DNA from 3 places in the Streptomyces sp. NPDC015220 genome. Region 1 is predicted to be linked to each of the others. Evidence: riboswitches for the same ligand, from Rfam matches in the RefSeq annotation. Region 1 holds a riboswitch; each other region holds the start of a gene.
The links. Region 1 has a riboswitch for cyclic di-AMP ahead of ACF061_RS26295 (M23 family metallopeptidase). Riboswitches for the same ligand answer to the same signal wherever they lie in the genome.

Region 1 (9,949 bases):
CCGCTTGCCGCGGCGGTACTCGCTGCGACGCCGTACGACGTCGAAACGGTGGTCGAGGTAGACCTCCAGCAGCTCCTTCAGGCCGAGCGTGAGGGGCTGCCCGTCGACCAGCGCGACGTTGTTGATGCCGAAGGACTCCTCCATCGGCGTCAGCTTGTAGAGCTGCTCCAGGACCGCCTCCGGCACGAAGCCGTTCTTGATCTCGATGACCAGGCGCAGTCCGTGCTCGCGGTCGGTGAGGTCCTTGACGTCGGCGATGCCCTGGACCTTCTTGGCGCCGACCAGGTCCTTGATCTTGGCGATCACCTTCTCCGGGCCGACCGTGAAGGGCAGCTCGGTGACGACGAGGCCCTTGCGCCGGGCCGTCACGGTCTCCACCGAGACCGTGGCGCGGATCTTGAACGTGCCGCGGCCCGACTCGTAGGCGTCCCGGATCCCGGACAGGCCGACGATCCGGCCGCCGGTCGGCAGGTCGGGGCCCGGAACGAGCTTCATCAGCGCGTCCAGGTCCGCGTTCGGGTAGCGGATCAGGTGCCGGGCGGCCGCGATCACCTCGCCGAGGTTGTGCGGCGGCATGTTCGTGGCCATGCCGACCGCGATGCCCGACGAGCCGTTCACCAGCAGGTTCGGGAAGGCGGCGGGCAGTGCCACCGGCTCCTGCTCCTGGCCGTCGTAGTTGGGCGCGAAGTCGACCGTGTCCTCGTCGATCGACTCGGTCATCAGGCTCGTCGCCTCGGCCATGCGGCACTCGGTGTACCGCATGGCGGCGGGCGGGTCGTCGTTGCCCAGCGAGCCGAAGTTGCCGTGGCCGTCGACCAGGGGGACGCGCATCGAGAACGACTGGGCCAGCCGCACCAGCGCGTCGTAGATCGACGCGTCGCCGTGCGGGTGGAGCTTGCCCATGACCTCGCCGACGACGCGGGCGCACTTCACGTAGCCCCGCTCGGGGCGCAGGCCCATCTCGTTCATCTGGTAGACGATGCGCCGGTGCACCGGCTTGAGACCGTCCCGGGCGTCCGGCAGGGCGCGGGAGTAGATGACCGAGTACGCGTACTCGAGGAAGGAGCCCTGCATCTCGTCGACGACGTCGATGTCGAGGATCCGCTCCTCGTACGAATCGTCGGGCGGCGGGGTCTTCGTGCTGCGGCGGGCCATCGCTGCCGGCTCCTTGCTGAAGCGTGGGACGGGATCTGATGCCGACCATTGTGGACCGCCCGACCGACAACGCGGACCAGACCCCGCCCCCCGGCCGCCCGCCCCGCCGGTCGGGGACACCCCCAACGCCTCGGCGACGCGCCGTTCCAGGCGGCCCGGCCGGCGCGCCCGGACGCCCTCCGACGTCCCGTCACGCCGCGCCCCGCAGGCCCGGCCGGCGCCCCGCGGCGCGCTTCCGCGGCCCGTGCGCCGTACTGCCTGCGCCGTGCCGACGGTCCCGTGCCGGTGATCTCGTTCCGGTGGTCCTGTCCCGGGCGTCCCGCACCGGGCGTTTCGCACCGGGCGTTCTGCGCGGGGCGTCCCGTGCCGGTCGTCGTCCACCGTGCCGAGGCCCTGCCGGTCCCGCGGCGCCCCCCTCGACGGCCGACCGCCCGCGGCCCCCTGCCTGCGGTCCGCGACCGCTCGTACACGGCCCGCGACCGCCCGCCCGCGCCCCGGCGCTCCCGGCCCGCGCCCCGGCGCACGCGGCCCTCCCCGCCCCGGCGCTCCACCGTGCGCTGGTCCGCGCCCGGCAGCGATCCGGGGCACGGCTGGCCGTGCCCCGCCGGTCCCCGTGTCCTCTCCGCCCCGGCGCCCCTGCCGCCCGCCCGACCGGCCCCGGCCGTGCCGCCGTCCCCTCGTCCGTCACCCGCGCGGCGACGCCGTCCCTCTTTCGTTCTCGCTCTCGGCGTACGACCTCGGGGAACTTCGCCAGGGGTGCGCACGCTTGCATACAGTGGCAGGACCGGCAGGAAAAGGGCGGTTTCCAGACCGCCATCGCGATCGAAGGGACGTACATGCCCATGGGTCACACGGCCACAGCCGAGGCAGGCTCCGGCGGCCTGACAGCGACCGAGCACCGCCTGGCCAACGGTCTGCGCGTGGTGCTCTCCGAGGACCACCTGACCCCGGTCGCGGCGGTGTGCCTCTGGTACGACGTCGGCTCCCGGCACGAGGTCAAGGGACGTACCGGCCTGGCTCACCTTTTCGAGCACCTGATGTTCCAGGGATCCGCCCAGGTCAAGGGCAACGGCCATTTCGAGCTGGTGCAGGGCGCCGGCGGCTCGCTCAACGGCACCACCAGCTTCGAGCGCACCAACTACTTCGAGACCATGCCCGCCCACCAGCTGGAGCTCGCCCTCTGGCTCGAGGCCGACCGCATGGGCTCGCTGCTCGCCGCCCTGGACGACGAGTCCATGGAGAACCAGCGCGACGTCGTCAAGAACGAGCGCCGCCAGCGCTACGACAACGTCCCCTACGGCACCGCCTTCGAGAAGCTGACCGCCCTCGCCTACCCGGAGGGTCACCCCTACCACCACACGCCCATCGGGTCGATGGCGGACCTGGACGCGGCCACCCTGGAGGACGCGCGCGCGTTCTTCCGCACGTACTACGCGCCCAACAACGCCGTGCTGTCGGTCGTCGGCGACATCGACCCGCAGCAGACGCTCGCCTGGATCGAGAAGTACTTCGGCTCCATCGCGTCCCACGACGGCAAGCCGCAGCCGCGGGACGGCTCCCTGCCCGACGTCCTCGGCGAGCAGCTTCGCGAGGTCGTCGAGGAGGAGGTCCCGGCCCGCGCCCTGATGGCCGCCTACCGGCTGCCGCACGACGGCACGCGCGCCGGCGACGCGGCCGACCTCGCCCTGACCATCCTCGGCGGCGGCGAGTCCTCCCGGCTCTACAACCGTCTGGTACGGCGCGACCGCACCGCCGTCGCGGCCGGGTTCGGCATGCTGCGGCTGGCCGGCGCGCCGTCCCTGGGCTGGCTGGACGTGAAGGCCTCCGGTGACGTCGAGGTGCCGGTCATCGAGGCCGCCATCGACGAGGAGCTCGCCCGGTTCGCCGAGGAGGGTCCCACCGCCGAGGAGATGGAGCGCGCCCAGGCCCAGTTGGAGCGCGAGTGGCTGGACCGGCTGGGCACGGTCGCCGGCCGCGCCGACGAACTGTGCCGCTACGCCGTCCTGTTCGGTGACCCGCAGCTCGCCCTCACCGCCGTCAAGCGCGTCCTGGAGGTGACGGCCGAGGAGGTCCAGGAGGTCGCCAAGGCCCGCCTGCGCCCCGACAACCGCGCGGTGCTCGTCTACGAGCCGACCCCCGCCGCAGCCGCCGGCGACCAGGACGCGGACGCCGCGGCCACCGACGACACCGAGGAGACGGCGAAGTGACCGAGCTGGCCACCATGGACTTCCACCCCCAGCCCCGGGCGGGCGAGGCCAAGCCCTGGGCCTTCCCGGCGCCCGAGCGCGGCACGCTGGACAACGGCCTGACGGTGCTGCGCTGCCACCGCCCCGGCCAGCAGGTCGTCGCCGTCGAGGTGCTGCTGGACGCGCCCCTGGACGCCGAGCCGGCCGGCCTGGACGGCGTGGCCACGATCATGGCGCGGGCCTTCTCCGAGGGCACCGACAAGCACTCCGCCGAGGAGTACGCCGCCGAGCTGGAGCGTGCGGGCGCCACCCTCGACGCGCACGCCGACCACCCCGGCGTACGGCTGAGCCTTGAGGTGCCGGCCTCCCGCCTGGCCAAGGGACTCGCCCTGCTGTCCGACGCCCTCAGGGCGCCCGCGTTCGCGGAGTCCGAGGTCGAGCGGCTGGTGCGCAACAGGCTCGACGAGATCCCGCACGAGCTGGCCAACCCCTCCCGCCGCGCCGCCAAGGAGCTCTCCAAGGAGCTGTTCCCGGCCACCGCGCGCATGTCGCGGCCGCGCCAGGGCACCGAGGAGACCGTCCGGAACATCGACTCGGCGGCCGTACGCACCTTCTACGACCGGTACGTCCGCCCCGCCACGGCCACCGCCGTGGTCGTCGGCGACCTCACCGGCACCGATCTCGACGAACTGCTCGGCGAGACCCTGGGCGCCTGGACCGGCTCGCCGGCCAAGCCGCGGCCCGTCCCGCCGGTCACCGCCGACGACACCGGCCGGGTGGTCGTCGTGGACCGCCCGGGCGCCGTCCAGACCCAGCTCCTCATCGGCCGGGTCGGCCCGGACCGGCACGACCGGGTCTGGCCCGCGCAGGTGCTCGGCACCTACTGCCTGGGCGGCACCCTCACCTCCCGCCTGGACCGCGTCCTGCGCGAGGAGAAGGGCTACACCTACGGCGTGCGGTCGTTCGGCCAGGTGCTGCGCTCGGCCCCCGACGGCTCGGGCGCCGCGATGCTCGCGATCAGCGGCTCGGTCGACACGCCGAACACCGGCCCGGCCCTGGAGGACCTGTTCACGGTGCTGCGCAAGCTCGCCGCCGGGGGCCTCACCGACGCCGAGCGGGACGTCGCCGTGCAGAACCTCGTCGGTGTGGCGCCGCTCAAGTACGAGACCGCGGCCGCCGTGGCGAGCACGCTGGCCGACCAGGTCGAGCAGCACCTGCCCGACGACTACCAGGCGACGCTCTATCAGCAGCTCGCCGCGACCGGCACGGTGGAGGCCACCGCGGCCGTCGTCAACGCCTTCCCGGTGGACCGCCTGGTGACCGTCCTCGTCGGCGACGCGGCGCAGATCAAGGAGCCCGTCGAAGCCCTGGGCATCGGTCAGGTCACGGTCGTCGCAGCGGAGTAGCGGCGCCCGCCGGCCGCTCGTGACGGCGGCGGGCGGTGCGTACGGGGCCCTGGTGACCGAAGCGTCACCAGGGCCCCGTGATGTCCGGATTGCGGGAGAGGCTGCCCGTCTGACCTGTGGCCTGCGCTACAAAAACCCCGATTCGTTTGGGAATTGAAAGCGGCCCCGTCTAGCGTCAGTGCGGCTGTCCGTCAGGCAGTGCGCCGCACCCGCGGCACCGGACAGTCATCGCCGAGTCCCCGTACGGCGCGAGCCAGGGGAGCCGGGGACCCATCCAGTCCCTGGGGTGAATCGGACGCCCGCGCGCAGCGGGGCGCCCGTAGGAGACCTTCCTGCTCCGAACCCGTCAGCTAACCCGGTAGGCGAGAGGGAAGGAAAGGACCCACGTCTGCATGGCGTTCACCCGCGCCACCGGGAAGCACCGCCGTCCTGGCCGGATGCACCGCACCACCGCCCGCGCGGCGGGCGTCGCGGCCCTCACCACGACCGGCGTCATCGGCACCCTCGCCGCCGCCCCGGCGCTCGCCGCCGACGCTCCCGCTCCCGAGGACACCGGCCTCACCCCGGTCATCAGCATCGGCGACACGGTCGCCGCGAAGATCGACGCCCAGGCCGCCGCCCAGCAGCACGCCGCCGAGCGGAAGCAGGCCGAGGAGGCCGCCCGCAAGAGGGCCGCCGAGCTGGCGAAGAAGGAGCGCGAGGCCAAGGAGCGCGCCGCCCGCGAGGCCGAGCGCAAGCGCCTCAACGCCTTCGTGTCGCCGATCGCCGGCTCCTACGTCTCCACCGGCTACCAGAGCGGCGGTTCCCTGTGGTCCTCCGGCTCCCACACCGGGGTCGACTTCCACGCCATGACCGGCACCAGCGTCCACGCGGTCGGCGTCGGCACCGTCGTGGAGACCGGCTGGGGCGGGGCGTACGGCAACCAGATCGTGATCAGGATGGCCGACGGCATGTACACCCAGTACGGCCACCTGTCCTCCATCGGGGTCTCGGTGGGCCAGCAGGTCGCCGCGGGCCAGCAGATCGGCCTGTCCGGCGCGACCGGCCACGTCACCGGGCCGCACCTGCACTTCGAGGCGCGCACCACCCCGGACTACGGCTCGGACATCGACCCCGTGGCCTATCTCCGCAAGCACGGCGTGGACGTCTGACCGGCGCCCTCGAAGCCCGCTCCCGAGCTCCCCGAACGCCCTCGACGGCCCCGGCCCCGCGCCGGGGCCGTCGTCGTTCACGAGGCCGCCGGCGCCGCGGGCCGCGCCCGAGCCCGTGACGCGGACGCCGAAGCCGCGCCCCCCGGAAAAGGGTGACGCGGCTCCTGAGCGCTATCGGCTCCAACCGTCCGGGCCCCGCCGCCCCGCGCGGTCCGGCGGGTTCCGCCGTCCCGCTCGATCGGTCCGGCCCCACGACCTCGCCCCGGAACAGACCGTCCCGGAGCGCGGTCCGTTCGGATCAGACCGTCTCGGGAAGCTCCTCGAGTCCCTCGGCGACCAGCTTGGCCAGCCGGTCGAGGGCGGCCTCGGCGCCCTCGGCGTCGGAGGCCAGGACGATCTCCTCGCCGCCCTGCGCGCCGAGACCGAGGACGGCCAGCATGGAGGCCGCGTTGACGGGGGCGCCGTCGGCCTTGGCGATCGTCACGGGGACGCCGGAGGCCGCGGTGGCCCGGACGAAGATGGAGGCGGGGCGGGCGTGGAGGCCCTCGGCCCAGCCGACGTTGACGCGGCGCTCAGCCATGTGATGCTGCCCTTCAGGTGTACCGGGTTGTCTAGACCAGTTTCCCACACGCGGAGCACCCCCCGGAGCGGCACGGTGCCCCGCTCCGGGGACGGCCTCGGACCGCGCGGCCCCGGCCCGAGGGGTCCTCTCCCGTGTGCTCCCCCGAGTGTCCACCACGGACCGCCCCCGCTGCCGCCGGACGCGAGCCGTACTCTGGGGCCCATGCACATCTCGTCGGACCGGCACGAGTATCCCGCCCACTGGGAGGCCGACGTGGTGCTGCGCGACGGCGGCACCGCGCGGGTCCGTCCCATCACCGCCCACGACGCCGACCGGCTGGTCAGCTTCTACGAGCAGGTGTCGGACGAGTCGAAGTACTACCGCTTCTTCGCGCCCTACCCCCGTCTGTCGGCGAAGGACGTCCACCGCTTCACCCATCACGACTTCGTGGACCGGGTGGGCCTCGCGGCCACGATCGGCGGCGAGTTCATCGCCACCGTGCGCTACGACCGCGTCGGCGCCGCCGGGCCGTCCGACGAGGCCGAGGTCGCCTTCCTGGTGCAGGACGCCCACCAGGGGCGCGGGGTCGCCTCCGCGCTGCTGGAGCACATCGCCGCCGTCGCCCGGGAGCGCGGCATCCGCCGCTTCACCGCCGAGGTGCTGCCCGCCAACACCAAGATGATCAAGGTGTTCACGGACGCCGGGTACACCCAGAAACGCAGCTTCGAGGACGGCGTCGTACACCTGGAGTTCGACATCGAGCCCACGGACCGTTCGCTGGCCGTGCAGCACGCGCGGGAGCAGCGCGCGGAGGGGCGGTCGGTGCGCCGGCTCCTGGCGCCCGGCTCGGTCGCCGTCGTCGGAGTGGGCCGCACGCGCGGCGGAGTGGGCCGCAGCATCCTCGACCACGTCCGCGACGCCGGGTTCACCGGTCGGCTGTACGCCGTCAACCGCGCCTTCGGCGAGGACCGGACGGAGATCGACGGGGTGCCCGCCCACCGTTCGGTGCGCGACATCGCCGGGCCGGTCGACCTCGCGGTGGTGGCCGTGCCCGCCGAACACGTCCCCGGCGTCGTCGCCGAGTGCGGCGAGCACGGCGTACAGGGGCTCGTCGTGATCTCCGCCGGGTACGCGGAGAGCGGCCCCGAGGGGCGCGAGCGCCAGCGCGCCCTGGTGCGGCAGGCGCGCACCCACGGCATGCGCATCATCGGGCCGAACGCCTTCGGGATCGTCAACACCTCGCCCGAGGTCCGGCTGAACGCCTCGCTCGCCCCCGAGATGCCCCGGCCCGGCCGGATCGGGATGTTCGCGCAGTCCGGGGCCATCGGCATCGCGCTGCTGTCCCGGCTGCACCGGCGCGGCGGCGGGGTCACCGGGACCACGGGCGTGTCGACCTTCGTGTCGTCCGGCAACCGCGCGGACGTCTCCGGCAACGATGTCCTGCAGTACTGGTACGACGACCCCGACACCGACGTCGCCCTGATGTACCTGGAGTCCATCGGCAACCCGCGCAAGTTCACCCGGCTCGCCCGGCGAACGGCGGCGGCGAAACCGCTCGTCGTCGTGCAGGGCGCCGGATCGGCCCCGCAGGGACACGCCGTGCGGGCGACGCGGCTGCCGCACGCGACGGTGTCCGCGCTGCTGCGGCAGGCCGGCGTGATCCGCGTGGACACCATCACGGAACTCGTGGACACCGGGCTGCTGCTCGCCCGGCAGCCACTGCCCCCGGGACCGCGGGTGGCGATCCTGGGCAATTCCGAGTCGTTGGGTGTGCTGACGTACGACCGGTGCCTCGCGGAGGGGCTGCGGCCGCAGCCGCCCCAGGACCTGACGACGGCGGCGTCGGCGGAGGACTTCCGGGCCGCGCTGGCGCGGGCGCTCGCCGACGACACGATCGACGCGGTGGTCGTGACCGCGATACCGGCACTGGGCGAGGGCGCCGCCGAGGACGCCGCGCTGGCCGAGGCGCTGCGGTCGGCCGCGGCCGCGGTGCCCGGCAAGCCGGTGCTGGTTGTCCACGTCGAGCTGGGCGGTCTCGCGGAGGCGCTGTCGGCCGCCGCCAGCACCGGACCGCAGTCGGCGGCCGGCGCCGTCCCCGCCGTCCGGGACCTGGCGCGGACACCCCCGGCCGCACCGGGGACGACCACCGCCACGGGACCGGCCACCGGCGCCGCCGGCCCCGGGACCGGCGCCGACCCCGCACCCGGCACCCACTCCGGACCCGGCACGGCCCGCCCCGCGCAACCGCCCCAGGCGGCCCCCGGGACCGCCCCACGCCCAGGCTCGCACCTCATTCCCGCCTACCCCGCCGCCGAGCGGGCCGTGCGCGCCCTCGCCGAAGCCGTCCGGTACGGCCAGTGGCGGCGGGAGGCCGCCGACCCTGGCAAGGTGCCCGAGTACGACGACATCGACGAGAAGGGCGCCGCCGCGCTCATCGGCTCCCTGCTCGCGCGCGGGCAGGGCCTCACCCTGGGCCCCGAGGAGACCTGCGAGCTGCTCGGCCGCTACGGCATCCACGTCCGCCGGGCCATTCCCGCGCCCACCCCCGACGCCGCCGCCGAGGCCGCCCGCGCCCTCGGCTACCCCGTCGCCCTGAAGGCCACCGCCCCGCACCTTAGGCACCGTGCCGACCTGGGCGGGGTACGCCTGGACCTGGCCGACGAGGAGCAACTGCGACGGGCCTACGCCGAGTTGACCGAGCTGTTCGGCAAGCCGGAGGAACTGCGCCCGGTGGTGCAGGCGATGGCGCCGCGCGGGGTCGACACCGTCGTGCGCGCGGTCATCGACCCGGCGGCCGGCGCGGTGCTCTCCTTCGGGCTGGCCGGGGCCGCCTCCCAGCTGCTGGACGACATGGCGCACCGGCTGGTCCCGGTCACCGGCCGGGAGGCCACCTCCATGATCCGCTCCGTCCGGACCGCCCCCCTGCTGTTCGGCTGGCGCGGCTCGGCACCGGTCGACACGCCCGCCCTGGAGGAGCTGCTGCTGCGCGTGTCGCGGCTCGTCGACGACCACCCGGAAGTGGTCGCGGTCACCCTGGAGCCGGCCGTCGTCGCCCCGCACGGGGTGAGCGTCCTCAGCGCCAGCGTCCGGCTCGCGCCCCCGCCCGCCCGGGACGACCTCGGCCCGCGCACGCTCCCGGTGTACTGAGCCGCTCCCGCGCGGCGGCTTTCCCGCGCGGAGCGGTGCCTCGCAGTCGGCGCGCCCCCGTAGGATGGACGGCATGGCCAAGACCAGTACGACGACCCAGGGGCTGCGGGCGGCGATCGAGCGCAGCGGCTACTACCCGGCCCTCGTGGCCGAGGCGGTGGAGGCCGCCGTCGGCGGCGAGCCGATCCGGTCGTACCTGGTCCACCAGGAGACCACGTTCGACCAGAACGAAGTGCGGCGGCACGTGACGGTGCTCGTCCTCACGGGCAACCGCTTCATCGTCAGCCACACCGACGAGCAGGCCGCCGACGACACCTCCCCGACGCCGTACGCCACCACCTC
Region 2 (9,949 bases), on a different contig from region 1:
GATGAGTTCGGGCCGCGAGACGAGCGCCCGCGCGCAGGCCACGCGCTGCTGCTGGCCGCCGGAGAGCTGGGCCGGCCGGTGCCCCAGCCGGTTCCTCAGTCCCAGGGTGTCGATGACCCGGTTCAGCCACCGCTCGTCGGGGGCGCGGCCCGCGATGTCCATCGGCAGGGTGATGTTCTCCAGCGCGTTCAGCGTGGGGATGAGGTTGAACGACTGGAACATGAAGCCGATCCGGTCCCGGCGCAGCCGGGTCAGCTCGCGGTCCCTCAGTCCCGTGATCTCGGTGCCGCCGATCCACACCTGCCCGGCCGAGACCGTGTCGAGCCCCGCCAGGCAGTGCATGAGGGTGGACTTGCCGGAGCCGGAAGGGCCCATGACCGCGGTGAACCGGCCGCGCGCGATGTCCACGTCCACCGAGTCCAGCGCCAGCACGGCGGTCTCGCCCGACCCGTACGCCTTGGTCAGCCCGCGGGCCCGGGCCGCGGTCCCGGCGGACGGCGCCCGGCCCGGCGTCGCGGCAGGTGTGGACACGGCGGCCTCCTCGATGGTCGGTCGACGCTGCACATGAGGGGATACGACTGCTTTGTCCCCCGCTGAGCCTAATGTGAGCGGGCGCACCCCTGGTATCCCCCGATGAGCCGAGCCGGATCCGCGCCCCGGGACCCGCCCGGTGGCCCCGGCGTCGCGGGCGAGGCCGGACGAGCGAAGGGCGCTGGGCGAGCGGGACACCGGGCGAGCGGGGGACGCCGTGATCAGCGCCCGGCCGGCCCGTCCGGGACCGGCCGCCAGGCGGTGCCGAGCGAGCAGAACGAGGTGGGCAGAACGGGACCGCTCGCGGGCATCAGCACCTGCCGGTAGGGGCCGAGCGAGAACCCGGCCGCGCGCAGGGCGGAGATCGGATCGCGGGCCAGATGGCAGCCGCCGCTCAACAGCGGCCACACCGTGCGGTCCAGGGCGCGCTGGGTGAGGGCCATCGCCCGGCCGCCGCCCCTGCCGTGCTCGAAGAACCGCACCTCGCCACCCGGTCGCAGCACCCGCAGCACCTCGGCAAGGGCCCGAGGCAGATCGCGCACGCTGCACAGGACCAGCGAGAGCACCACCGCGTCGAACGCCTCGCTCTTGACCGGCAGCGCCTCCGCGCAGCCCGGCACCACGTCGACCGGGACCTCCGCGCGCAGGGCCGCCGACACGGCCTCGCGCCGCAGCAGGCGCTCCGGCTCGATCGCGACGACCTCCGCGACCGTACCCGGGTAGTGCGCGAAGTTGAGCCCGTTGCCCGCGCCGATCTCGATCACCCGGCCGGACAGCCCGGCGAGCAGCCGCTCCCGCACCCCGGCCATGCCCATCCCGGTCTCCGCCGCCACGCTGAGCCGGGTGTAGCAGCGGGCGAACCACGGGTGGTGGACGGGATCCCGTGCCACCTTGCCGGGACCGGCTGACCGCAGCGGCATGGCTACCTCCCGGACAGGACAGGCCTACGGAGAGCCTCCCCCGCGCCGGCCTGCCACACACCCCACTAGGCGAACGGGGGCGGGGCCTCCCGCACCGTGAACGCCGCCGCGTCCCAGGTGCCGTGCAGCCGCGGCGCCAGCCAGTCCCGGGCGGCCGCCCGGAAGTCGGCGGGTGCCAGGGCGCCGGCGCCGTCGGGCAGCGCGCCCAGCAGGGGAGCGCCGGCCACCTGCGGCAGGTCGGCGACGTTGCAGCGGGTGGCGAGATCGGGCTCGGCGGGCCAGCTGCCGATCACCACGCCGAGCGGATCCAGTCCGCGCGAGCGCAGTTCACGGGCGGTCAGCTCGGTGATGTTCAGGTTGCCGAGGCCGGGCGAGGCGACGACCAGGACCGGGGCCCGCAGCAGCTGGGCCGCGTCCGCCAGCGTTCCGCCCGCCTCGTCGAACCGCACCAGCAGCCCGCCCGCACCCTCGACCAGCACAAGGTCGTGCTCGGTGGCCAGCTTGGCGGCGGCCTCGGCCACCTCCTGCGGACGCACCGGCGGCAGACCGGCCCGCAGCGCCGCCGTTCCGGGCGCCAACGGCTCGGGGTAGCGGGCGACTTCGGCCCAGGTCACCGGACCGGCCAGCCGTACGACCTCGGCGCCGTCCCCACGCTCGTGCGGACCCACACCCGTCTGGGCGGCCTTCAGCACGGCCACCGACCGGCCGGCCGCGGCGGCCGCCGCGGCGACGGCCGCCGTCGTGACCGTCTTGCCGACCTCCGTGCCCGTGCCCGTGATCACCAGTACCGGCATCTCATCCCTCCCGTGCCGCCGCGCACACCGCGCGCGCGATCCGTGCCACGTCCACGTCGTCCACGACGTACGGCGGCATCGTGTACACAAGGTCCCGGAACGGCCGCAGCCACACGCCCTCGCGCACCGCGGCCCGGGTCGCCGCGGCGATGTCCACCGGACGGTCGAGCTGGACGACCCCGATGGCGCCCAGGACCCTGACGTCCCGCACGCCTTCGAGCTCGGCCGCCGGCGCCAGGCCGTGCCGCAGGCCCGCCTCGATCCGTTCGACCTCCGTCCGCCAGTCCTGGCCGAGCAGCAGTTCGATCGAGGCGCAGGCGACGGCCGTCGCCAGCGGGTTGCCCATGAACGTCGGGCCGTGCGCCAGCACCGGCACCTCGCCCCGGGAGATCCCGTCGGCCACCCGCGGGGTGCACAGCGTCGCCGCCAGCGTCAGGTAGCCGCCGGTCAGTGCCTTGCCCACGCACATCACGTCGGGTGCGACCGCCGCGTGCTCGGCCGCGAACAGCGCGCCGGTGCGGCCGAACCCGGTCGCGATCTCGTCGAACACCAGCAGCACGTCGTGCGCGTCGCACGCCTCGCGCAGCACCCGCAGATACGCGGGGGAGTGGAACCGCATCCCGCCCGCGCCCTGCACCACCGGCTCGACGATCACGGCGGCCACTTCGTCCGCGTGCCGTTCGATCATGTCGTGCAGATGGGCGGCGTACGCCTCCTCGTACCCGGCCGGCGGAGCGTCCGCGAAGACCTGGCGCGGCAGCACGCCGGTCCACAGCTCGTGCATCCCGCCCTCGGGGTCGCACACGGCCATCGGCTGCCAGGTGTCGCCGTGGTAGCCGCCCCGCCAGGTCAGCAGCCGCCGCTTCTCCGGGCGGCCGAGCGAACGCCAGTACTGCAGGCACATCTTGACGGCGACCTCGACCGACACCGAGCCGGAGTCGGCGAGGAAGACGTGTTCGAGGCCGTCGGGCGACATGTCGACGAGCAGCTTGGCGAGACGGACGGCGGGCTCGTGGGTGAGCCCGCCGAACATCACGTGGCTCATCCGCTCCAGCTGATCGCGGACCGCCTCGTTGAGCACCGGATGGTTGTAGCCGTGGATCGCGGCCCACCACGAGGACATGCCGTCGACCAGTTCGCCGGAGCCGTCCGCGAGCCGCAGCCGGACCCCGCTCGCGGACTCGACCACGAGCGGTTCCCCGCGGCCCGGCATCGGACCGTACGGGTGCCACACGTGCCGCCGGTCGAGGTCCAGGAGCGCGGACACGCCCGTACCGGAAGGGCCGGACAGATCAGGCATTGGGCGCGAGGTCCGTTCCCGCGCCCCGGCGGCGCACGGTCACCAGATCGGTGCGGGGCTCGCTGCCCCCGGGCCCGGCGGCCCCGGCGCCGGAACCGCACACCCCCGCGTCCCCGTGCGACCCGCAGGCGGTCTCGGCGTGCGATCCGCAGCCAGTGTCCCGGTGCGACCCGCAGCCGCCTGCGGCAGCCGCCCGGTGCTCCGGCAGGGTGACCTGGTCGGCGCCCTCCACCTCGAACCCGGCGTCCGCGATCATGTCCAGGTCGGCCCTGCCGGCCTGGCCCTCGCTCGTCAGGTAGTCGCCGAGGAAGATGGAGTTGGCCAGGTGCAGGGCGAGCGGCTGCATGGAGCGCAGGTGCACCTCGCGGCCGCCCGCGATGCGGACCTCCACGTCCGGGCAGACGAACCGCACCATGGCGAGGATCCGCAGGCAGCGCTGCGGGGTCAGGTTCCACTCCTTGGCGAGCGGGGTGCCCTCGAACGGGATCAGGAAGTTCACCGGAACGGAGTCCGGGTCCAGCTCGCGCAGCGAGTAGACGACGTCCACCAGGTCCTCGTCGCTCTCGCCCATTCCGGCGATCAGCCCGGAACAGGCGGACAGCCCGGCCGAGTGCGCCTTGTTCACCGTGTCCACCCGGTCGGCGTAGGTGTGGGTGGTGGTGATGTCGCCGTAGGTCGACTCGGAGGTGTTGAGGTTGTGGTTGTAGGCGTCGGCCCCGGCCGCGCGCAGCCGCTCCGCCTGGCCGTCGGAGAGCAGTCCGAGACAGGCGCACACCTCGACGCCCTCGTTCTGGTCCTTGATGGCCTTGATGGTCTCCGACACCCGGTCGACGTCACGGTCCGTCGGACCGCGCCCGCTGGCCACCAGGCAGACCCGCTTGGCGCCGCCGGCCAGCCCGGCCGCCGCCGCCGCGGAGGCCTCGTCGGGCTTGAGCCAGGTGTACTTGAGGATGTCGGCCTTCGAACCGAGCCGCTGGGAGCAGTACGAGCAGTCCTCGGGGCAGAGCCCGGACTTGAGGTTGACGAGGTAGTTGAGTTTCACCCGCCGGCCGAACCAGTGGCGGCGCACCTTCCCCGCCGCCGCCACCACGTCGAGCAGGTCGTCGTCGGAGCCGGCCAGCACGGCCAGGGCTTCCTCGCGGGTCGGCGGTTCGCGCCGAAGCCCCTTGTCCACGAGCGTGTTCAGGAGGTCCATGGAAGTCGATCCTGGCCTACCGGGCCGCCCGCGGCCAAGGAGGGTTCGCACAACAGAGACGCTTCCACGTGTGGGTATCACCACACCATGGGCGGCTGGTCGGGCCGCTAGGGTCTGTGCACTGCCTACAAAAGCCTCCGGAGGACCCATGGCGTTCGGCTGGATCGACGACCAGGCGGACGCGCGCCGCCGCGCCGGGCTGACACGGACCCTGCGCCCCCGCTCCGCCGACTCCCCGCTCCTCGACCTGGCGAGCAACGACTACCTGGGGCTGGCCCGCCACCCCGAGGTGACCGAGGGGGCCGCGGCCGCGGCGCGCGCCTGGGGCGGCGGCGCCACGGGCTCCCGGCTGGTCACCGGCACCACCGAACTGCACACCGGGCTGGAGCGCGAACTGGCCGACTTCTGCGGCTTCGAGGCGGCGCTGGTGTTCTCGTCCGGATACGCGGCCAACCTCGCCGCGGTCACCACGCTCGCCCCGCACGGTTCGCTGATCGTCTCGGACGCGGGCAACCACGCCTCGCTCATCGACGGCTGCCGGCTGGCCCGCGCCACCACACAGGTGGTGGCGCACAGCGACCCGGAGGCCGCGCGCAAGGCGCTCGGCGCGCACGAGGGGCCGGCCGTCCTCGTCTCCGACACGGTGTTCTCGGTCGACGGCGACGCGGCGCCGCTGGCGGAGTTCGCGGCGGTGTGCCGGGAGCGGGGCGCGGGGTTGGTCGTGGACGACGCCCACGGCCTCGGTGTGCTGGGCGCCGGCGGTCGCGGCGCCGCCCGGGCGGCGGGGCTGGCCGGCGCCGGGGACGTGGTCGTGACGGTGACGCTGTCCAAGTCGCTGGGCAGCCAGGGCGGAGCCGTGCTCGGGCCCGCCCTGGTGATCGACCATCTGGTCAACGTGGCACGGACGTTCATCTTCGACACGGGCCTGGCCCCCGCGGCGGCGGGGGCGGCCCTGGCCGCCCTGGGACTGCTGCGCCGGGAACCGGAGCGGGCGGCGCGGGCCCGCGCGGTGGCGGCCGGACTGCACGCCCGGCTGACCGCCGCGGGGCTGGAGGCCGTGCGCCCGGACGCCGCGGTGGTCTCCGTGCGCGCGCCGTCCCCGGAGGGCGCCGTGCGATGGGCGGCGGACTGCCGTGCGGCGGGCCTGGCCGTGGGCTGCTTCCGTCCTCCTTCCGTGCCCGACGGCATCTCACGGCTCAGGCTGACCGCCCGCGCGGACCTCTCCGAGGCGCAGATCGACCACGCCGTACGGGTCATCGGCGAAACGCGACCATGAGTCGGCGTGACACGGCCGTGCGTCGCCAGGGGGGAGTCGCGGTCAGATGCGGTGCACCGCGGCCGTGAAGTCCGCCCAGCTCCCGGGTGAGAAGAGCAGTGCGGGCCCGGCCGGGGCCTTGGAGTCGCGCACGGCGAACAGTCCGGCGTCCGGGCCCGACACCGGCCGGGCCGCCTCGACGCAGTTGTTCGCCCCCGTGCTGTAGCTGCTGCGCAGCCATCGCACGCCGTGCAGATCGGTGCTGGACGATAGGTTCCGCGGCAGAGCGGACATGGAGCCTCCTTACGCGTTCGCGCGCCGTCAGGTGTTCCGGCGCATCCCTGCGATGAAGTCCAACGAGTCCTCGGTCGAAAGGGCATGGAACCGAAGGGCGTCGAAGGCCTCGGTGTAGGCCTCAAGGTCTTCTTTCCGATCGAGATAGAGGCTACTCGTCAAGTGGTCGAGAACGACCACATCCAGATCAGAAGTGTTCGAAAACGAGAAGACAACGAAAGGGCCGGTGATGCCGATGTGCGCGCCCGCCGCGAACGGCAGCACCTGCAACCGGACTTGCGGCAGCCGTGCCGCCTCGGTCAGCCGTTCCAGCTGACGCGCCATGACCTCCGGGCCACCGACCTCCCGGCGCAGGACCGCCTCGTCGAGCACCGCGTTCAGCTCGAGCGGCGGATCGGCCCGCAGGACGTCCTGCCGGGCCAGCCGCACCTCCACCAGGGCGTCCAGCCGCTCGTCGTCGAGTCCGTCCACGGCGGCCCGGGTCACCGCGCGCGCGTACTCGGGCGTCTGGAGCAGCCCGGGGACGACGGAGGTCTCCAGGGTCCGCATCGCGGTCGCCTGGGACTCCAGACTGATGAAGTCCCGGTAGGTCGGCGGCAGTACGCCGCGGTAGGCGTGCCACCAGTGGCGCCGGTCGTCACCGTCCCCGGATCCCGCCAACACCAGCAGCAGATCGCGCAGTTGGGGGTCGTGGACCGCGTAGGCGTCCAGCAGTAGCCGTACGTCGGCCGGTTTCACCCCGCTGGCCCCGGTTTCGATCCGGCTCACCTTCGACTGGTGCCAGCCCACCAGCCGGGCCGCCTCCCCGCTGGTGAGACCCGCTCCGGTGCGCAGCGTGCGCAGTTCGGCGCCGAGCTTCCGGCGGCGCACCACGGGACCGTGCTGCATGGACACTTCCCACTCCCTCCCGGCTCCCGGCGGCGGCTTCGGCGCTCGGCGCCGCGGCCGGGACCCGTGCCACGGCACAGGACGATCCGCGCGGCGCGCGGTCGACCGCCGCAGAGTTCACCGCTTCGAGCGACAGATATATGCATATCTCGGGGGATCGCCACCGGTGCCGTCGTCGTGGTGGCAGTCTGACGGCGAACCACCAGTCCGGGACCGTACTCGAACCATCCGCTCCGTGCCGGACCACGGTCCCGTGGGAAGGGGACGAACATCGCCATGGCAGACCACCTGGAAGCATCCGTCACTCTGCCGAGCGATCCCGCCTCGGTCTCCGCCGCCCGCGCCTACGCGGTGGGCGCCCTGGCGGAGTGGGGCCTGCCCGCGGGGACGGAGACCGCCGACACCGTGCGGCTCATCGTCTCGGAGCTCGCCACCAACGCCGTGCAGCACACCCTCGGGCAGTCGCCCACCTTCACGGTGGACCTCGTCCTCGAACGCGACGAGCTGTTGAGCATCGGGGTGACCGACAGCCATCCGCGGTTACCGAAACGACTGCCGGCCGCTGTCCAGCAGGACAACGGCCGGGGCATGGTGATCATCCGATGGCTGGCCGCGGAGTGCGGCGGCAGACTGACCGTGCGGCGCACCCGGGAGGGCGGCAAGACGGTCCGCATCGAACTCCCCTGGACGGCGCCGGGCCGCCCCGCACGGACGGCGGGCCGACGGGACTCGTCGCCCGAGTCCCGTGGGCCGGAGCCCGGGGCCGGACACTGAGAGGGCCCGAGGGCGGTGACGGCGCCTCGGCCGGCCGTCACCGCCCTCGGGCGGATCAGCTGACCCGGCCGTACCAGACGCTCCTGGTCCAGATCTTCTGCAGCCGCACCACGTCCCCGGTCTTCGGCGCGTGCCAGATCTTGCCCGCGCCGGCGTAGATGCCGACGTGGTAGACGTACGAGCCCGAGTGGAAGAACACCAGGTCACCCGCGCGGCGGCTGCTCGCTGAGATGTGCCGGGACTTGTTGTACTGCTGTTCGGCCGTGCGGGGCAGCTTCTTGCCCGCCCTCTTGAACGAGTACAGCGTGAGCCCGGAGCAGTCGAACCGTCGCGGTCCCGTCGCTCCCCACTGGTAGGGGGAACCCTTCTTGGACGCCGCGATCTGGAGCGCCTTCGTCGCGAGCGTCGCGGCGGAGGCGTCGGAGGCGGCGCCCGGCACCACGATCGAGCCGCCCACGGCGGCGATGGTCAGGGCCGAGGCCGTGCCGGCCCGGGCCATGAACGACGGGACACGATTGAGCGCAGTCATGCGCAACCCTTCGTCAGCCGCCTGTGAAGGATGACCTGTCGGATTCGGGCTGGCGAAGTTGCCCGGCCGCGTTGTCGCGGCTTCACCCCAAGGGCTGCTCGGTACGGCCGAGGTGCGACCGTTCCGGCGACCCGTCGTGCTCGGGTCCTCCACTCCTGCCGATCCACTCCCGTCGACCGGTTGTCCGGGCGGCGGCAGGATTCGGCGTCCGCCCGGACCGCCCCGCCGCTGTGGCGGGGGCTTGTCGTCAGACACGGATCTTCACCTACGGATGTCCGAAAATCCCAACGGAACCGGGGATTTGTGTTGTTACTCACCACTCACCCGTTCGGGTGGACGCTCGTGCACTCGAACGTCCGTCTGGTCCCACGGCGACGCCCGGACCAGCACCGGAACACGCCATTCCGCCATCCGGGCAGGCGCGTCGCGCAACCGGAAGCGCCTCGGGAACACGGGTTTTTCTAGCCGAAAGGCGGTACGTCGTTTGGTCCGTTTCGGCTTACGCCCGTGCGTGCCGCCGGCGTCGCCCGCGGTCGCGTGACCGCGTGCGGCTCAACTGGCCCGGTCGGGCGGCAGGGTGACCCGGGCGGCACGCCGCTCGCCGTCCAGCGCGCGCAGCGCCCGCGCCAGGGTGGCGGTGTGCAGCTCGGTCTCGTTCCGTTGGTGCATCAGCGCGAGCGCGTCGCGCAGTTCGGCAGCTTTGCGGACCAGGGCCTGAGCGGCCCTCAGCCCGCCATAGGTGTCCTCGCGCCGACCCGGGTTGATCCGGCCGAGGAGGTCCACCACGTCGAGGTAACAGTCGATCAGCTCCGCCTCGGCGCGGGTCAGCGCGGGCAGCGCCGGCGGCTCGGAGGGCTGGGACGGCTCGTGCGGGGGCGGTGGCATCGGCGCCTCAGCGCGCTCGGCGGCCCGAAGGCGCCGGACCGCCGAGCGCGCGCTCGGCGGACTCCGGCGGTGGGCGGTGGGCGGGCGGTCGGGTCATGGCACGGTCCTCCGCGGGGCGGCTGGTCCGGTCGGCGGGTGAGCGGCGCCCACGGGAGCGGCGGCCGCTGGTGGGAGCGCGACGGCTTCGTGAAAAACGTACAGGACGTACGCGAGCGTGGGGGAGGGTTCGAGCCGCCGGTCTCCGGTCGTGCGCGCCGTCCTCCTGGCGCAAGCTGGAGATGGAACTCCGGCCGCTCCACGACCCAGGGAATCTCCGATGGTGTTCTTCGCGATTTCCAGGCGGCACCCCCTCCAGCCGCTGTCCGTCACCGATCTGGTGCTGGAGCACGAGCGGCTGCACGAGGAGATCGACCAGTTGCAGCACGCCCTGGGCTCGCACGCGGTCATAGACCAGGCCATCGGCGCCGTGGTGGCCTTCGGGCGGATGCCCCCCGAGGACGCCTGGCGGGTGCTGCGCGAGGTCTCCCAGCGCACGAACACCAAGCTGCGCACGGTCGCCGAGCACGTCCTGAAGTTCGCGCAGG
Region 3 (9,949 bases), on a different contig from region 1:
ACGCCCGCCTCCCGGTGGCTGATAACCCCGGCCGACAGTTCGGTGGCGCGCGAAGCGGGAGGGGCGGAAGGCTCCGGCGCACCGATCAAAGTCGGCCACAGCGATGTGCGCAAGCTGCGGGAGGCAGCCGAGGACGCCAGGCGCTGGGACTCCAAGTACGGGGGCGGCGACTGGCGTTCGTCGATGGTGCCCGAGTGCCTGCGGGTGGAGGCGGCGCCGCTGCTGCTCGGCTCGTACTCCGACGAGGTCGGCAGGGCACTGTTCGGCGCGTCCGCCGAACTGACCCGGCTGGCCGGCTGGATGGCCTTCGACACCGGTCAGCAGGAGGCCGCGCAGCGGTACTACATCCAGGCGCTGCGCCTGGCCCGCGCGGCCGCGGACGTGCCCTTAGGGGGTTACGTCCTGGCCTCGATGTCCCTCCAGGCGACCTACCGCGGCTTCGGCGACGAGGGCGTCGACCTCGCGCAGGCCGCGCTGGAGCGCAACCGCGGCCTGGCCACGGCCCGCACCATGAGCTTCTTCCGCCTCGTCGAGGCACGCGCCCACGCGCGCGCGGGGGACGCCCAGGCGGCCGGCGCGTCCCTGAAGGCGGCCGAGGCCTGGCTGGAGCGCTCCCGCGAGGGCGACAGCGACCCGACCTGGCTCGGCTTCTACGGCTACGACCGGTTCGCCGCCGACGCCGCCGAGTGCTACCGCGACCTGAAGGCGCCGCGCCAGGTCCGCCGCTTCACCGAGCAGGCGCTGTCGAAGCCGACGGAGGAGTTCGTGCGCTCGCACGGCCTCAGACTGGTCGTCTCCGCGGTCGCCGAACTGGAGTCGGGGAACCTGGACGCCGCCTGCGAGCAGGGCGTGCGGGCGGTGGAGGTCGCCGGGCGCATCTCCTCCGCGCGCACCACGGAGTACGTCAAGGACCTCCTGCACCGGCTGGAGCCCTACAGCCACGAGCCCCGGGTGGCCGAGCTCCGCGAACGGGCCCGGCCGCTGCTCGTGACCCCCGCGTAGACGGTTCGCCCGGGAGTGGGTCCACCACCCTGGTTCGTGGGCATTGTCAGTGGCACGGTGCACTATCGGAACCGGGAGGTGGAGCTGGTGCGGCCAGGGATCGGCTACGACTGCGACGTGCTGGTGGTCGGAGGCGGGATCGTCGGCCTGTCGACGGCGTACGCGATCACTCGTGCCGCGCCGGGCACGCGCGTGACCGTGCTGGAGAAGGAACCCGGCCCGGCCCGGCACCAGACGGGCCGCAACAGCGGCGTGATCCACAGCGGGATCTACTACCGGCCGGGCTCCCTGAAGGCGCGGTACGCGGTGCGGGGCGCCGCCGAGATGGTCAAGTTCTGCGCCGAGTACGGCATCGCGCACGCCGTCACCGGCAAGCTGATCGTCGCGACCGAGCGGGCCGAGCTCCCCCGGCTGCACGCCCTGGTGCAGCGCGGCCGGGAGAACGGCATCCCGGTGCGCGAACTGGGCGCCGCCCAGATCACGGAGTACGAGCCGGAGGTGCGCGGCCTGGCCGCGATCCACGTGGGCACGACCGGCATCTGCGACTACACCGCCGTCGCACGGGAGCTGGCCCACGCCTCGGGCGCCGAGATGCGCTACGGGGCAGAGGTCGTCCGGGTGGACCGGCGGCCGGAGCTCGGGGTGGCCGTCCGCACGGCGCGCGGCGACGTCCTGCGCGCGCGTGTGCTGGTCAACTGCGCCGGACTGCACTGCGACGAGGTGGCTCGGCTGACCGGGGACGACCCGGGGATGCGGATCGTGCCGTTCCGCGGGGAGTACTACGAGCTGGCGCGCCCGGAGCTGGTGCGGGGTCTGGTGTATCCGGTGCCGGACCCGGCGTTCCCGTTCCTCGGAGTGCATCTGACGCGCGGGATCGACGGCGGCGTGCACATCGGGCCCAACGCGGTGCCGGCACTCGCCCGCGAGGGCTACGGGTGGGGGGTCGTACGGCCCCGGGAGCTGGCGGGGACACTGGGCTGGCCGGGATCGTGGCGGATCGCCCGGCGGCACTGGCGGTACGGCGCCGGGGAACTGCGCCGGTCGGTGTCGAAGGCGGCGTTCGCACAGGCGGTGCGGAGACTGCTGCCGGTGGTGACGGAGGAGGATCTCGTGCCGGCGGCCGCGGGGGTCCGGGCGCAGGCGGTGCTGCGGGACGGGACGCTGGTGGACGACTTCCTGATCAGGGAGGGGGCCCGGGCCGTGCATGTGCTCAACGCGCCGTCGCCGGCGGCGACCGCCTCGCTGCCCATCGGGCGGGAGGTGGCTCGGCGGGCGCTGGCCGCGCTGGCCTCTGCGGAGGGGTGAGGAGGGCGGCAGGCGCCGGAGTGCGAGGGGGCGTGGGTGAGAGCGGGGAGTGGGGCCGGGACCGGGTCCACGTCTGTCGGTGGCGGGCGCGGTTGCCCGGGCACCGGGCGGGCTGCTTCGGTCCTCCGCCCCGTAAAATCGGTGGCACTGTGTCTGACTCCCTGAACCTCTCCCCAGCTCACCAGCTCCCGCACGACGTCTCCGGTGCGTCCGTTCGGCCCCCCCGGGCCAAGGGGGAGCCGCGGTTCCCCGACGGGCCCAGGGCCGATCCGGCCGGGTCGCACTTCGAGCGGCGGATCCGGAGCTTCCAGCCCCGACGGAGCCGGGTGACCACGGGGCAGGCCGACGCCCTGCAACGGCTGTGGCCCCAGTGGGGCCTGGACATCGACGGTCAGCGGGTGCTCGACCTCGCCGAGCTGTTCGGCAACGACCGTCCCGTGGTGCTGGAGATCGGGTTCGGGATGGGCGAGGCCACCGCGCGGATGGCGGCGGCGGACCCGGACACCAACATCCTCGCCGTCGACGTGCACACGCCCGGCCAGGGCAACCTGCTGAGCCTCGCCGACCGCGGCGGACTCGCCAACGTGCGGGTCGGCAACGGCGACGCGATCATCCTGCTGCGCGAGATGCTCACCCCCGACTCCCTCGACGGGCTGCGCGTCTACTTCCCGGACCCCTGGCCCAAGAAGCGGCACCACAAGCGGCGGCTGATCCAGCCCGAGTTCCTGACGCTGGCCGCCGCCCGGCTGCGGCCCGGGGCGGTCGTGCACTGCGCGACCGACTGGGAGCCCTACGCCGAACAGATGCTCGAGGTCCTGACCGCGCACCCGGGCTTCGAGAACACCCGGGCCGACGGCGGCTTCGCGCCCCGCCCCGGCTTCCGTCCCCTGACCCGTTTCGAGGGCCAGGGCCTGGACAAGGGGCACGTGGTGAACGATCTGCTCTTCCGGCGCGTACCGCACGGCGACCAGCAGCCGTGACCCCTGGGCCGCGCCCGGTCCCGACCGCACGCACCGGGCCGTGCCCCGTCACGACGACCACACCGACCGCCCCGTCACGACGACCACACCGACCGCACCGTCACGACGACCACACCGACCGCACCGTCACACCGACCGCACCGGACCGCACCGTCCGCGCCGGGCCACGCCTGATCACCTCGTCCGCACCGGGACGTCGAGGCACCGTCGCGGGCGGCGCCCTCCCTCGTTAGGGTCAATCACGTGGCCATCTGTCCCCCGTACCCGACGCATCCCAGCGGACCCGCCCCCGTCGGCGGCGGACCGCGGCACGCCCACTGGTGGCAGCGGAAGCGGGTGCGGTACGGCGCCCTGGCCGCCCTGCTGACGCTCTCCGGGCTCGTCATCCTCGCCCTCGTCCGCCGGCAGACCGGCACCGAGGGCTTCCTGGTCGGGCTCGGCCTGGCGGTGCTGCCGGTGCCGCTGCTGACGGCCGCCTTCCGCTGGCTGGACCGGGTCGATCCCGGTCCCTGGCGCAACATGGTGTTCGCCTTCGCCTGGGGCGCGTGCGCCGCGGCCCTGATAGCGATCGTCGCCAACAGTTTCGCGACGAAGTGGATAGCCACGGCGACCGCCGACCCGGCCGGTGCGGACACCCTGGGGGCGACCGTGATAGCGCCGGTCGTGGAGGAGTCGGCGAAGGCCGCCGCCGTGCTGCTGATCTTCCTCTTCCGCAGACGCGACTTCACCGGCATCGTCGACGGTGTGGTGATCGCCGGGGTGACCGCGACCGGCTTCGCCTTCACCGAGAACATCCTGTACCTCGGCACCGCCTTCGGCGCCGACCAGGTGACCGGCGGCCGGGGCATCGCCTCCGTGACCGCGGCGACCTTCTTCGTGCGGGTCGTCATGTCGCCGTTCGCGCACCCCCTGTTCACCGTCCTGACCGGCATCGGCTTCGGCGTCGCCGCGCTGTCCGGGGAGCGCCAGCGTCTGCGCCGTCTGCTGCTGCCGCCGACCGGGCTGCTGCTCGCGATGGGCATGCACGCGTTCTGGAACGGCTCCTCGACCTTCGGCGACTACGGCTTCTTCGCGGTCTACGGCGCCTTCATGGTGCCCGCGTTCGGGCTGCTGACCTGGCTGGTCGTCTGGACCCGGCAGCGTGAGCTGCGGACCGTGCGCGAGGAGCTGCCGGCGTACGCCGCCGCCGGGTGGCTGACGCCCGCCGAGCCGTTCGCCCTCGGGTCCATGCGGGCCCGCCGACTGGCCCGCGAGTACGCCGGCCGGCACCTCGGCAAGCCGGCGGCGCGGACCGTCGCCCAGTACGAGGCGTACGCGACGTCGCTGGCGTTCCTGCGCCACCGGGGACGGCTCGGCCGGGCCGGCGCCGACTTCGCCGTACGGGAGCGGGAGCTGCTGCACGCGATGTGGCGCGGGCGCGAGGTGGCGCAGCCCGCGCTGGACCACGCGGCGCGGATGACCGCGCCGCCGGTCCGGGTGGTCGCGCCGCCGTGGCCGGTGTACGGCGTGTACGGGCACTCCCAGCGGTACGGGCCCGCCCAGCACCAGGGAGCGGGCCCGGACGGCCGGCCCCAGGCGCACGGGTGGTACGGACAGCCCCAGGAACCCGGTGGCCACGGGCAGCCCCAGGGGTACGGGGCGTACGGGCCGGTGGCGCCGTCTGCCGCGTACAACCCGTACCGGACCCGGCCCTAGGACCGGCCGGGGGGATCAGGCGGATGCCTGGGCGAGCTTCCCGAGCTCGTCCTGCGTCAGCCGCAGCTCCGCGACGGCGAGCAGGGCCGGGAGCTGCTCCACGGTCCGCGCCGAGGCGATCGGGGCGACCACCGTCGGCTGGGCCGCGAGCCAGGCCAGTGCGACGGTGGCGACCTCGGCCCCACGTGCCCGGGCGATCTCGTCGAGGGCCGCGAGGACCTTCTGGCCGCGCTCGGTGTCCAGGTGCTTGCCGGCGCCCTCGGCCCGCGCGCTGTCGACCGTGGCGCCGGGCCGGTACTTGCCGGTCAGGAAGCCGGAGGCCAGCGCGTAGTACGGCACCGCGGCCAGGCCGGCCCGCTCGGCGAGGTCGCGCAGCTCGCCTTCGTAGGTGCCGCGGGAGACCAGGTTGTAGTGCGGCTGGAGCGCCACGTACCTGGCCAGGCCCTCGCGCTCGGAGAACTCCAGCGACGCCTCCAGCCGCTCGGCGGAGATGTTGGAGGCGGCGATGTGCCGCACCTTGCCCGCCTTCACCAGTGCGTCGAGGGCGCCGACGATCTCCTCGACGGGCACCTCCGGCTGGTCGAAGTGGGTGTAGTACAGGTCGATGTAGTCGGTGCCCAGGCGCTTGAGGGAGGCGTCGGCCGCGGCCTTGATGTTGGCGGCGCTCAGGCCCTGGTAGTCGGGGTGCTGGCTGACCTTGGTGGCGATGACCACCTCGGAGCGGTTGCCGCGCTCCTTGACCCACTTGCCGATGATCGTCTCGGACTCGCCGCCCCGGTTGCCCTCGATCCACGCGGAGTACGAGTCGGCGGTGTCGACGAAGTTGCCGCCGGCCGCCGCGTAGGCGTCGAGCACCGCGAACGACTGCGCCTGGTCGGCGGTCCAGCCGAAGACGTTGCCGCCGAGGGCGAGCGGGAAGACCTCGAGGTCGGACGGGCCCAGCTTGCGCAGTGAAGTCTTGGAAGTCATGTAGAGCATCAACGACCGATCCGGAGCGACCCATTCCGCGCCCCGCCGTTTCCGGGCGCAAAGATCGCGCAAACAAAGGTCAGGGGTTGAGGCCCTTGCCGTGCAGCCACGCCATCGGGTCGATGCCGGCGGGCGACCCGTCGGGGTGGACCTCCAGGTGCAGGTGCGGACCGGTGACGTTGCCGGTGGCGCCGACCCGGCCGATGACGTCACCCGTGCTCACCTTCTGGCCGACGGTCACGGTGATCGACGACTGGTGGCAGAACCACAGCTCGGTGCCGTCGTCGAGGGTGAGGATCGTGCGGTAGCCGTACGAGCCCGCCCAGCCGGCCTCGGTGATGGTGCCGCTGTGGATCGCCTTGATCAGGGTGCCGGTGGGGGCGGCGAAGTCGAGACCGGTGTGGTGGCCGGAGGACCACATGGTGCCGGCCTGACCGAAGGTGGAGGTGATGGTGTACGAGGAGGTCGGCAGCGTGTACTGCCTGGCCAGCTCGGCCAGCCGCGCCGCCTCCGCCTTCCTCCTGGCCTCCTCCTCCGCCTTCTTCTTCGCGGCGGCGGCCTTGGCCTCGGCCACCCGCTCGGCCTCCCGCTTGGCCTCGGCGGCGTCCGCCTGGGCCTTCTTCACGGCGGCGGCCTCGGCGGCGGCCCGGGCCTTCGCCTCGACCTGGTCCTGCTGCTGCTCGGCCTGCGCCATGATGCGGTTGCGCAGTGCCTCGCCCGCGTCGGGGGTGTCCCGTCCACTCGGGGCGGCGGCCGTGCCGACGTCGCTCAGCGCGGTAGCGGAGCCCTGGGGGGTTTCCTCCTGGACGGAGGAGTCCTCGAAGAGCGAGCCGACGGAGGGCACGCCCACGGAGGGCAGGTCGGGCAGGGAGATGGAGACCGGCGGCTTGCCGGTGTTGGCGCTGGCCATGCCGCCCGCGCCGACGGCGGCCATGACGCCGACGCCGAGCACGGTGGAGCTGCGGGCGAGTCCGCCGCCGCGCTGCTTGGCGACCCGGTGCCGGCCGCGTACCGGGCGGAGGGACTCCTCGGTGGGGTTCCACTCCTCCCAGGGGCCCTCATCGGGGCCCCGGTCGCCGTAAGCGAAGGTCTCGGGACCCTGGCCGGGCACGAACGGGGCTTCAGGGGCAGGCCGGTTGGACGCCACGCGGGCGTACTCCTTTCCTTCCGCGTCGCCTACCGGGTTAGCTGACGGGTTCGGAGCGGGAAGGTCTCCTACGCGCGTCAACCAGCCGTGACGACACGGTGGACGACGTGCGATTCACCCCAAGTTGGTGGTTCCCCGGTTCCCTCGCGGGATTCGGCGCGTGCGCGCACGGAGCCGCCTCTTGTGACGGCTGGGACGACCGCGCTGCGTTATCGAACGTTAATAGACGCGAGGCTCGGTTTCCAAGCCGCGCGGCTTGATCATTAAACCTTTTTGGCCAGGACATAACCCCTGCGGGGGGTGAAAACCGGGTGAGTTGACAAAGGATCAAGCCACTTCGGCGCCATCGCGCACCCTCCTCGCCACTCGGCCCGACCTGATGGTGTGTCAGTTGTTATGCGGACGGGGACCGGTCGCTCACGTGTCGTGACAACGATCAGGGGAGGGGGCGGGTCCGTCGGGACGGCGAGAACGCGCGGGAGGGGCGGGAGAGGCCCGGCCTCGTGAGCACACGAGCGCGGAGAACGAGCGCGGAGAACCCGAGGCTCGGGAACAGGCGGGATCGGAAAACACTCAGGGCCGGAATCCATGTTCGGATTCCGGCCCTGAGCCTTCAGTAGCGGGGACAGGATTTGAACCTGCGACCTCTGGGTTATGAGCCCAGCGAGCTACCGAGCTGCTCCACCCCGCGTCGGTGAAACCAGTGTATCCCATGTTCGAGGTGGGTTGCACACGCGTTTACACACGCCCGCCTCCGGCGGCCCGGACGGCGGCCCTCCGCCGCCACTGGTGCCGCCCGGCAGGCACCCGTCCGGCTCACACCGGAGCCGGACCGCGCGGGTCCCGGTTGGGCTGACTCCGGGAGCCCGCCGAGCGGATGCGGTGCGGTCTCACGCTCACGCCAAAGGCCCGCCGAGCGGATGCGGTGCGGTCTCACGCCGGGGGCCCGTCGAGCAGGTGCCGGTTCGGCTCCTTGGCCGCTTCCTCGAACTCCGGCAGTACGACGACCTCCGCGCCGCCGCCGACCAGGACTCCGGTCCCGTCGGCCGCCTCGATGAACGTGTCCGGTTCCCGCCAGGCCGTGACCACCCGCCGTACCCCGGCGTCGAGAATCAGCCGGGCGCACGGGCGCGGCCGGGAGGCGCGTCGGGCGCACGGCTCCAGGCTGCTGTACACCGTGGCGCCAGGCAGCCGCGGATCCATCGGGTCGATCTTGGCCAGTGCCGCCTCCTCCGCGTGCGCGGCCGGGTCACCGGCCTCCCGTGAGTACCCCCGCGCGAGCTCGGTGCCGTCGGCGGCGACCACCACCGCGCCCACGCTGAACGCGGTCCGCGACGGCGGACACCGCAGCGCCAGGTCGCAGGCGAGCCGGAGCCAGTGCCGGTCCGCGGGAACGGCACGCTCGCCGACGCCGGGAGCCGTGGGCTCGTAGCGCATGAGCACGACGTCCTCGACCGCCCGCGTCTCCACCAGCCGCAGCCGGCCACCCTGGTACCGCCCCGGCCCGAACAGCCGCGGCGCGCCGGGGTCGCCCACGAACACCGGGGCGAGCACGAGCTGCACCTCGTCGGCGAGCTGCCGCTGGAGCAGCTGGGTGTGGACCGTGCCGCCGCCCTCGACCATGAGCCGGCGCACGCCGCGCACGTCGTGCAGGTGCTCCAGCAGGCGCCGCCAGTCGAGCTCGGCGCCCAGCGCGACGACGTCGACGGCGCCGGTCCCCCCGGAGGCGATGCCGGCCCGCCGCAGCCGGTCGGCGCCCGCGTCCGTCGTGTAGACGGACTTCGCGCCGCCCGTGCACCAGAAGAGCGCGTCCGGGTCCAGGTCGCCGGAGGCGCTGACCGTGACCTTCAGCGGGTACTCCGGCCGCCCGGCGGCGATCCGGGCGGCGCGCCGCCGCGGCGAGTTGACCAGCAGCCGCGGGTTGTCGGCGCGCAGGGTGGCGGCCCCGACGAGGATCGCGTCCACGGACGCCCGCACCTCGTCGACCCGGTCGAAGTCGGCGGGGCCGGACAGCAGGAGGCGGTCGGGCCCGGTGTCGTCGAGGTAGCCGTCGAGCGAGACGGCGGCGGACAGCAGGACGTACGGCAGGGGCATCGACGTACTCTCCCTGGGACGCGGACGGCCGGCGCCGACCGAATTGGTTCAAGTTTGAAACAAACTACACTGGCGGCATGACGACCCGCTGGCTCACGCCCGAGGAGCAGCGCGCCTGGCGCGCCTACATCGCCGCCTCCCTCCTGCTGGAGGACGCGATCGACCGGCAGCTCCAGCAGGAGGCCGGCATGCCGCACCTGTACTACTCCATCCTGTCGGTCCTCTCCGAGACCCCGGACCGCGCACTGCGCATGACCGGCCTCGCCGAGCGGCTGAAGATCACGCGCAGCCGGTTGACGTACGCGGTGGCGCGGCTCGAGAAGGACGGTCTGGTCCGCCGCGAGGGATGCTCCTCGGACAGGCGGGGCAGCGTCGCGGTGCTGACGCCGGAGGGCATGTCGGTCCTGGAGCGCACGGCGCCCGGCCATGTGGAGACCGTACGCGAGCGCCTCTTCGACCGGCTGACCCCGGAGCAGGTGGGGCAGCTGGAGGAGATCTGCACCCGGATCACCCGCGGCCTCCAGGGCGACGGGCCCGGAGCCGGACCCGAGGAAGTGCCCTGGCGGCGGCGGTCCTCGCCCTGCGACTGAGCCGGGGGCCGGGGGCCGGGAGAACCGTATTCCATTTGCTTCAAATTTTAAGCACGCGTTAGGGTCTCGGAGCGACGTCTTGCTTCAAATCTGAAGCACCATTCCGCCCGCCCGGCCCTCGGAGGACCCGCATGCCCGACACACCCGCCGCCACCCTGCGCGCCCGC

Region 2: another riboswitch for cyclic di-AMP. It lies ahead of ACF061_RS31680 (C40 family peptidase); the one in region 1 lies ahead of ACF061_RS26295 (M23 family metallopeptidase).
Region 3: another riboswitch for cyclic di-AMP. It lies ahead of ACF061_RS35275 (M23 family metallopeptidase); the one in region 1 lies ahead of ACF061_RS26295 (M23 family metallopeptidase).

What each region holds. Positions count from the first base shown of each region.
Region 1 is NZ_JBIBUK010000015.1:84,142-94,090, reverse strand. It holds gene ACF061_RS26310 (DNA topoisomerase (ATP-hydrolyzing) subunit A) at 1-1,155, opposite strand, end outside; gene ACF061_RS26305 (M16 family metallopeptidase) at 1,992-3,362, shown strand; gene ACF061_RS26300 (M16 family metallopeptidase) at 3,359-4,747, shown strand; cyclic di-AMP (ydaO/yuaA leader) riboswitch at 4,967-5,127, shown strand; gene ACF061_RS26295 (M23 family metallopeptidase) at 5,140-5,898, shown strand; gene ACF061_RS26290 (HPr family phosphocarrier protein) at 6,197-6,478, opposite strand; gene ACF061_RS26285 (GNAT family N-acetyltransferase) at 6,683-9,607, shown strand; gene ACF061_RS26280 (DUF5998 family protein) at 9,681-9,949, shown strand, end outside.
Region 2 is NZ_JBIBUK010000023.1:15,836-25,784, reverse strand. It holds gene ACF061_RS31725 (ABC transporter ATP-binding protein) at 1-531, opposite strand, end outside; gene ACF061_RS31720 (class I SAM-dependent methyltransferase) at 753-1,451, opposite strand; gene bioD (dethiobiotin synthase) at 1,517-2,245, opposite strand; gene ACF061_RS31710 (adenosylmethionine--8-amino-7-oxononanoate transaminase) at 2,247-3,545, opposite strand; gene bioB (biotin synthase BioB) at 3,538-4,740, opposite strand; gene ACF061_RS31700 (8-amino-7-oxononanoate synthase) at 4,889-6,016, shown strand; gene ACF061_RS31695 (DUF397 domain-containing protein) at 6,059-6,289, opposite strand; gene ACF061_RS31690 (helix-turn-helix domain-containing protein) at 6,317-7,177, opposite strand; gene ACF061_RS31685 (ATP-binding protein) at 7,454-7,951, shown strand; gene ACF061_RS31680 (C40 family peptidase) at 8,007-8,480, opposite strand; cyclic di-AMP (ydaO/yuaA leader) riboswitch at 8,484-8,697, opposite strand; gene ACF061_RS31675 (hypothetical protein) at 9,033-9,365, opposite strand; gene ACF061_RS31670 (ANTAR domain-containing protein) at 9,682-9,949, shown strand, end outside.
Region 3 is NZ_JBIBUK010000030.1:14,142-24,090, forward strand. It holds gene ACF061_RS35250 (MFS transporter) at 1-1,002, shown strand, start outside; gene lhgO (L-2-hydroxyglutarate oxidase) at 1,060-2,307, shown strand; gene trmB (tRNA (guanosine(46)-N7)-methyltransferase TrmB) at 2,457-3,287, shown strand; gene ACF061_RS35265 (PrsW family glutamic-type intramembrane protease) at 3,531-4,982, shown strand; gene ACF061_RS35270 (aldo/keto reductase) at 4,998-5,951, opposite strand; gene ACF061_RS35275 (M23 family metallopeptidase) at 6,031-7,098, opposite strand; cyclic di-AMP (ydaO/yuaA leader) riboswitch at 7,110-7,267, opposite strand; tRNA gene ACF061_RS35280 (tRNA-Met) at 7,716-7,789, opposite strand; gene ACF061_RS35285 (dihydrofolate reductase family protein) at 8,032-9,192, opposite strand; gene ACF061_RS35290 (MarR family winged helix-turn-helix transcriptional regulator) at 9,270-9,782, shown strand; gene ribA (GTP cyclohydrolase II) at 9,914-9,949, shown strand, end outside.